Regions from separate parts of the Novosphingobium aquae genome, predicted to be linked through region 1. Evidence: predicted binding sites of a transcription regulator. Region 1 holds the regulator's gene; the other holds the start of a gene.

The links. The regulator LexA, encoded in region 1, represses DNA repair genes until DNA is damaged. The targets are predictions, from matches to a motif close to GTTCCNCNCTTGTTCT.
Region 2: WG900_RS02415 (S24 family peptidase) is a predicted target of LexA. The motif match lies at 1,896-1,911, and genes of this name have one in related genera.

Annotation. Positions count from the first base shown of each region.
Region 1 is NZ_JBBHJY010000001.1:689,930-694,085, reverse strand. It holds gene moaC (cyclic pyranopterin monophosphate synthase MoaC) at 1-142, shown strand, start outside; gene WG900_RS03470 (molybdopterin molybdotransferase MoeA) at 139-1,341, shown strand; gene lexA (transcriptional repressor LexA) at 1,446-2,132, shown strand; gene WG900_RS03460 (ComEC/Rec2 family competence protein) at 2,126-3,055, opposite strand; gene WG900_RS03455 (ComEC/Rec2 family competence protein) at 3,093-4,156, opposite strand, start outside.
Region 2 is NZ_JBBHJY010000001.1:445,242-449,397, reverse strand. It holds gene tnpB (IS66 family insertion sequence element accessory protein TnpB) at 1-287, shown strand, start outside; gene tnpC (IS66 family transposase) at 320-1,843, shown strand; gene WG900_RS02415 (S24 family peptidase) at 1,977-2,621, shown strand; gene WG900_RS02410 (thermonuclease family protein) at 2,632-3,060, shown strand; gene WG900_RS02405 (DUF6961 family protein) at 3,051-3,254, shown strand; gene mobF (MobF family relaxase) at 3,266-4,156, opposite strand, start outside.

The DNA of each region.
Region 1 (4,156 bases):
GGAAGCGATGACCGCATGCTCGATTGCCTTGCTGACAATTTACGACATGGCCAAGGCGATCGACAAGGCAATGGTCATCGGCGAAGTCCGCCTGCTCTCCAAAAGCGGTGGCAAATCGGGCGACTGGACCGCTCCGGAATGAGCGCGATGCTGACGCTGGAAGATGCACAGGCGCGCCTGCTCGCGCTGGCACCTGTTCTACCGATCCAGAACGTCGACGTGCCGGGAACACTCGGCCGCTACCTTGCCGAGCCACTAAAAGCGCGCCGTACCCAGCCTGCCGCGCATGTTTCGGCAATGGATGGTTATGCCGTGAAGGGCCCGGACCTTGGCGGGCCGTGGACCATCATCGGCGAAAGTGCCGCCGGACATCCCTTTTCCGGCACGGTCGCTGGCGGCCAAGCCGTGCGCATTTCCACCGGGGCGCTGCTACCTGCAGGCGCGGATGCCGTGATCGTTCAGGAAGACCTTGTCCGCAATGGCGACCATTTGTCGCTCACCGGCACCCCGCCATCGCCGCCGGGCAAGCATATCCGGCTTTGCGGATCAGATTTCGGCATCGATACCGAGCTGCTCTCCGCCGGCACGCGCATCGGTCCGGCGCAACTGGCACTCGCCATCGCCGCCGGGCACAAGCACCTCGCCGTGCGGCGCGTCCCCCGTGTGGCGATCATCGACAGCGGCGACGAACTGGCGAGCGATCCCGAGGACTGCGCCGCGCATCAGGTGCCCGCCAGCAATGGCGCGATGCTGGCCGCGCTGCTCGCCTCGCTGCCTTGCGAGGTCGACCGGATCGGCCCGGTGCGCGACGACCTCGTCCTGCTGACCGACGCGTTCCATCTGGCCCGTGATGCCGACATTATCGTCACCACCGGCGGCGCATCGGTGGGCGATCATGACCTGATCCGCCCCGCCATCGAAGCATGGGGCGGCACAATCGATTTCTGGAAAGTGGCGATCAAGCCGGGCAAGCCCCTGCTCGTCGCCACGCGCGGGTCGCAGGTCGTCGTCGGGCTGCCAGGCAATCCGGTGTCGAGCCAAGTCACTGCGCTGCTGTTCCTGCTGCCCCTGCTGCGCGCCGCGCTGGGCGCCGCCGATCCCCTGCCCCGGACCATCGACCTTCCGCTGGCCGCGCCGCTACGCGCTGGCGGCGACCGGCGGGAGTTCCTGCGCGGAAGGCTGGTGGCCGGCGGTGTCGAGGTTCTCACTCAGCAGGACAGCGGCGCGCTGGCAGCGATGGCCGCCGCGCAAGTGCTGATCGATCACCCCGTTCAGGCACCCCGGCAAGAAGCTGGCGAAACGGTATCGGTGATTTTGCTCGGAAATGGCGGCATTGCGTGACCATGTTCTTGACTTGGTCCGAATCGTTGCTTAATTGTTCCGCATTCGTTCACTGAACGGCGCAGGAATACCCCAGGCGCGTTCCGGTTGAGGAGTGACGCAAGATGCTGACCCGCAAGCAGCACGAATTGATCCGCTTCATCCAGGTCAAACTGGAAGAGACCGGCATTTCCCCGAGCTTTGAGGAAATGAAGGAAGCGCTCGACCTGAAATCGAAGTCGGGCGTGCACCGCCTGATCTCGGCGCTTGAGGAACGCGGCTTCATCCGCCGCCTGCCCAACCGCGCCCGCGCATTGGAAGTGCTGCGCCAGCCGGACAACATCGGCCAGACCGCGCCCAAGCCGGCGAATACCAACACGGTGGCTCCGCCGCTCCGTGCTCCGGCTGCTACTCCGCGTCCGGCCAACGACGTCATCGAAATCCCGCTCCACGGCAAGATTGCCGCCGGCATGCCGATCGAGGCGCTGGAAGGCCAGTCGAGTCTGCCGGTTCCGGCGGCGCTGCTCGGCCCCGGCGAACACTTCGCGCTTGAGGTATCGGGCGATTCGATGATCGAAGCCGGCATTCTCGACGGCGACTTTGCGCTCATCCGCAAGACGAACACCGCGCGCGACGGGGAAATCGTCGTTGCGCTCGTCCACGGCGAGGAAGCAACGCTCAAGTACCTGCACCGCGAACAGGGCGGTGTGCGGCTGGATCCGGCCAATGCGGCCTACGATCCGCAGCACTTCGGCCCGGGTGAGGTTGAGGTTCAGGGCAAGCTCGCCGGCCTGCTCCGTCGCTATCACTGAGGCAGCGGACTGCTGCTGTTCGAACCGCGCGGCGAGACTTTTCGAGGTCTCGCCGCAGCCGGTTCCTGCCACCAGCCATGTGCCCCCTGCCCAGAGGCGACGGTGGTGACTGCCTTGCTTTCCAGATCAATCACCAGTCCGCCCGTGCGGTAGAGCAGCGACTTATCGGCCTTCAGAAAACGCGGGCGGCAAGAGCGCGGTAACCAGCGGTCGGCGACGACGATGTCGCTTGCCGCGCAGGCTGCGGCCAGCTCATCCTTGGGCGCCCAGTCGGTCCCGCGGCCCATCAGCAAGTGCCAGGCCCTCCCGCCACGCTCGATGTCCAGCGCACAGAATTCCGGCGTACAACGGGCCTGCGGCAGGCTCTCGACGCTGCGAACCTCGCCGTTCATTCCCGCGAGTTCGGTGAGGTTCTGGCGGATATAATCGCTCTTCGATTCGCGCAGCACCACCAGTTCACTCTCCGCCAGTCCGGAAATGCCGACATGGCGGCCGTCACCCGATACCAGCAGGTCCGGCGGAGAAGTCATGGCAACCACACCATAGCCGATCATGACCGGCACGAGCCCCAGCAGGCGCTGCCGCCCGCGCCAAAGCGCCAGCCACATCCCGCCAACAACGAAGAGCGCGAAGCAGCCCTGCGTCATGGCGGGCAGATAAGTCACCGATCCGGGTTGCCCGGCCACCCAACGGGCAAGCCAGAGCAGAAGGTCCAGCGACAGCCCGGCGAGCCACCAGAATGGCGCGCCCGCTCCCACCGTATCGAACAGCAGGGCCAGTGCGATCAGCGGCATCGAGGCGAAAGTCGTCAGCGGGATCGCGATCACGTTGGCCAGCGCTCCATAGACCCCGGCGCGGTGAAAGTGGAACAGACCGATCGGCATCAGCGCCAGCTCGATCACCACGCCAGTGAGGACCAGCATCGCCAGCTGGCGCAGGAAGCCTTGCCACCAAGGCTCTTCACGGGGTGCCAGAAAGGCGCGGACCGGTGCAGTCGTGCAGCACGACGATGGCGATCACCACGGCGAAGCTCATCTGGAAGCTTGGGCCGACAACCGCCTCGGGCCAGAACACCATGACGATGAAGGCCGCCACCGCAACCATCCGCAAGCTCAGTGGCTCACGCCCCAGAGCCAGTGCCGCGAGCACGAGCAAGGCGCCAAGGCACGAACGCACCGTCGGTACTTCGGCGCCGGTCAGCACCGTATAACCGATGCCCGTCAGCGCAGACGTCGCAGCGGCGAGCAAAGGCAAGCGGAACCGCAGGACCAGCCAAGGCCATAGCCCGAACAGCCGCATCGCCAGAAACCACGTCGCGGCGATGACCGCGCTGACATGAAGCCCGCTGATCGACAGCAAGTGCGTCAGCCCCGAATCGCGCATCGCCTCTTCGTCGGCGATATAGATGCCGCCGCGATCACCGCTGGCAAAGGCTCCGGCAATGCCCCCTGCCGATCCGGGAAGCGACGTGCGTTCATGGTCCGAAATCTGCCACTGCAGCTTCGCCACCGACGAGCCTGCACCCTGCGCCGGTGCCGTCACCTCGATCGGACCGAGCGCCGAACCCGTCGCCGAAAGCCCCTGAAACCACGCGGTGCGGGCAAAATCATAGCCGCCGGGAAGCATTGGCGGGGCCGGCGGAACTAGTCTGGCACGCAGCCGGACCTTGGCGCCCTCCCCCGCCGCCTCCTGATCATGGTCAATCGGCACGTTGACCCGCACCCGCACCGGCCTGCCAGAGACACTGTCCCAATCCGCAATCACCAGCCGGACCCGCTCCTGCGCCGGCTGCTCGGTTCGCTGGATGACGGTCCCGTCAAGTTCGGCAACAATCGCCCGCGCAATTGGCGGGGCGCCGACCAGTTCGGATTTCGTCCAGACCAGCGCGCACCCTGCTGCAGCCACCAAAAACAGCGAGGCAAATGCCTGTCTGAGATAGGGAAAGCGGCCATCCTCGCGCATGAACAGCAGCGCACAGGTCGCGGCGATCGACAGCAGGGCTATGAATGCAACCCATTGCCAAA
Region 2 (4,156 bases), 240 kb from region 1:
ATGCTTTGGCGGCGCTGGTCGGCGCCGAGTACGGCGGCGATCCCTATTCCGGTGTCATCTACGTGTTCCGGGCGAAGCGCAGTGATCGGATCAAGCTGGTCTGGTGGGACGGCACCGGTCTGTGCCTGATGGCCAAGAGATTGGAGTCCGGCGGCTTCAGGTGGCCCGGCATACAGGACGGTGTGATACGTCTGACGTCGGCGCAACTCGGCGCACTTCTGGAGGGTCTGGACTGGCGCCGGATACATGGCGGACGCCGTCCGATTGCCCCGCAGATTGCTGGTTGACGGGGCTTTCGTCTCCTGATTCACTGCCTCCCATGCTCATGGAAGCGGACCTCACCGATGACGTTGAAGCGCTCCGTGCGCTGGTCCTTGAACAGGCCCGCGAGATCGACGCGCTGAAGGTTTTCAAGGCAGAGATTGAACGCCTGAAGGCGATCATCGCCGCCTTGCAGCGGCATCGTTTCGGGCGTCGGTCGGAGCAGCTCGATCCCGATCAGTTCGAACTTGCCCTGGAGGAAGTCGAGACGGCGCTGGCCGAGGCAGAGCATGCCAGGGACAAGGCAAGCCGGGCTCCGGCCGAGCGGCCCCGCAAGACCAACCGGGGATCGTTGCCAGCCCATCTCGAGCGGATCGAGCAGGTTGTCGATATCGACGACAAGGCTTGCCCGTGCTGTGGCGGCGCACTTCACCAGATCGGCGAGGACGTGGCTGAGCGGCTCGATGTCGTGCCGACCACCTTCCGCGTTCTTGTCACGCGCCGTCCGCGCTACGGTTGTCGTTCCTGCGAGAGCGCGGTCGTGCAGGCTCCGGCACCGGCACGGATCGTCGAAGGCGGCATCCCCACAGAAGCGCTGATCGCACAGGTGCTGGTCGCCAAGTATGCCGATCACCTGCCGCTGTACCGTCAGGCGCAGATCTACGCCCGGCAGGGTATCCACCTCGACCGATCCACTCTGGCCGACTGGGTCGGCCGAGCAGCATGGTATCTGCGCCCGTTGCGCGACCACATCCTCGAGCGATTGCGACGATCGCAGCGACTGTTCGCCGATGAGACCACCGCGCCGGTGCTCGATCCGGGACGCGGGCGGACCAAGACCGGCCAGCTATGGGCCTATGCCCGCGACGACCGGCCTTGGGGCGGCGATGATCCGTCGATGGTCGCCTATATCTACGCCGCCGACCGCAAGGGCGAGCGCGCCGAGACGCATCTCGGCGATTTTGCCGGCGTGCTGCAGGTCGATGGCTATGGCGGCTATGCCGCGCTCGCCAAGCGTCGACAGCAGGTCCAACTCGCCTTCTGCTGGGCACACGTAAGACGCAAGTTCTACGAGCTGGCTGACAGCTCACCAGTCGCCACCGAGGTGCTGCGCCGCATCGCCATGCTCTACGCCATTGAGGACGAAGTGCGCGGCACGTCTGCAGAGCAACGCCGGTCAGTCCGCAATGAACGCAGCCGCATCATCCTCGATGATTTGCGCCAGTATCTCGATGCGCGGAACCGCCAGGTGAGCGCCAAGGCCAAGCTCGGCGAGGCGATCCGCTACGCGCTCACTCGCTGGGAAGGCCTCTCGCGCTTCCTCGATGACGGCCGCGTCGATCTCGACAGCAACACCGTCGAGCGCAGCATCAGGCCCTTGGCCCTCAATCGCAAGAACGCCCTGTTCGCGGGCTCCGATGAAGGAGGTGACAACTGGGCGGTGATCGCCACGCTCATCGAGAACTGCAAGTTGTCCGGTATCAACCCGCACGCTTGGATGACGGAGACGCTTGCCAAATTAGCTGCCGGTCATCCCGCCAACGCCGTCGGCGAACTCATGCCTTGGACCGCCGTGGGCTGAAAACACCGCTTACCCAGAAGCTCCATCAGCGTCCGACTCACTTTAGACTTGCGTTCTTTATATGTTCCGTATAGGACGCCCATCCTATAGTCTAGGATTTTTTCCTATGCAGGCAGCTTTGGAACCGAAAGACATGGACGAGGCACGCGAAGCGCTCGACCGCCTGATCCTTGAGCGGCGGGTCAATTATTCCGGGATTTCTCGACTGTTGGGGCGCAACACCTCCTATATTCAGCAGTACCTCAAGAAGGGTAGCCCGCGGCATCTCGACGAGCGGGATCGCGGCATTCTCGCCCGATTCTTCGGGGTCGATGAAGCGACCCTTGGCGGCCCCACCCGCCGCTCGGGACCGGTCATCGATCTCGTCCAGGTGCCGATCCTCGATGTTGAGGCGTCGGCCGGACACGGCGCCCTCGCCGAGATGGAAGCCAAGAGCGCGCAATTCGGGTTCGATCCGAACTGGCTGCGCAAGCTTACCGCGAGCAAGAGCCCGAGCCTCTCGATCATTGGGGTGCGCGGAGATTCGATGGAACCCACACTGAGCGACGGCGACGATGTCTTGGTCGACCTCGGCGACAATCAGGCCCGGTTGCGCGACGGGATCTATGTCCTGCGCATGGACGATGCGCTGGCGGTCAAGCGCATTGCAATCGAGCCGCAGGGCCGCAAGGTTTCGGTAGTGAGCGACAACTCCGCCTACCCGACCTGGAACGGCCTCGATCGCCGGACGGTGAACATTGTCGGCCGGGTGCTTTGGTTCGGTCGAAAGTTGCAGTAGCTACAATCAAATGAGTCTGCTTGCCCTCGCCGCTGCCGTCGTCAGCGCCGGCCAAACCTTCACCTGCACCCCGACCCACGTCTACGATGGCGATGGCCCGATCTGGTGCGCCGAAGGCCCGCATGTCCGCATCGCTGGGATCGCCGCGAAAGAGATGGATGGGACCTGCCGCGACAATCAGCCCTGCCCCGCCGCGAGCGCGATCCAGGCGCGCGATGCGCTGGTGAGCCTGTTTGGCGGCGCGCGTGGGGTAATCAGCACCGGCCACGTGATTGTGCGCGGGCCGACGATGAATTGCTTGTCTGAAGGATCGGCCGGCGGCAGCCGCACGGCGGCCTGGTGCACCCTGCCCTCGGGCCAGGATCTCTCCTGTGCGATGGTGGCAACCGGTACGGTGCTCAGGTGGGATCGCTACTGGCGGGGCCATCGGTGCCGCTGAGCGACTGGGAACTCTGGGCCTGCGCCAATACGGTGCTTAAAACCCATGGGGATAAGGCCGCTTCCCATGTCGCCGAGCAGATCGGCGCCCTGGCGCTCAAGAACGACGAAGCCGGTATCCGCACATGGCAAGAGATCGCCAAGCGGATCGTTGAGCTCGAGGAAGGCGCAGACGCGCCGGGTACACGGCACTAAGCGAGCGCCACTCAAATCCCGATCTCGAACGGCTTGATGATCGAGCGGTCCTTTTCGGGGGGCTGCTTCTCGGGGGCCGCGACTGCAACCTGGCCCTTGGCCTGTCCTGTCGCTGCCGCATCGCGCAGCAGTCCGACCGTCTCAAGGGCCGAGCGCTTCATGCCAGTATTACGCTCGACCGCTTCCTCGAGCCGCGAGGCATTGTTGACATAGAGCGTCAGACCATCGCGCAGCCGCGTGATCGTGACGAGAAAGGTCTGCTGGTTCGAAAGGTTGCGCTCGCGGCTGTCCATTACGGCGATCCCGCGATCCGAGGTAAGCCCCTGCGCCATGTGGGCATTAAGCGCATAGGCGAGATCGAGCCGTTTCAGCATCGGATCGTCTTTGCTCAACTGGTGTTCGATCCCTGTCGAAGTCGTCAGACGCACCGAACTTGCATCGATTCCCGTGATCCGCGCCTGATCGGCATTGAGCAGTCCCCGCTTGTGATCGGTATGAGTCCAGCGAATGCGGTCGCCGCCGTGCAGCGCCAGGTCCTTGAGTTCGTAGACCCGCAGAGCGTCGTGCTCACCCTGCGGTCGCAACCTGTCTGGCCGGAATTCGAACCGTTTGCCGCGTTCGTTCTCAAGTTCGACCCGCTCGCGCCTAGGGTCGATCCCGACGACCGTATACATGCCACGGACAAGCCCCTGGGCGCGCTTGTCGCGCTCGACCTCGACTACCATGCCGGCCCGGTAGGTCGATGCATGGCGCAGCTCCTCTTGCGTAGTGTTGATCCGGGAGAGCACCTGGAGGCGCAGCGAGGGTTCGCCGATTTCACCATTGGCCTTGAGCCCGGTCTGGACCGCCTCGTTGACTTGGGCTCGCAAATCCCGCCCAGACGCATAAATCGCGGTGCGCTC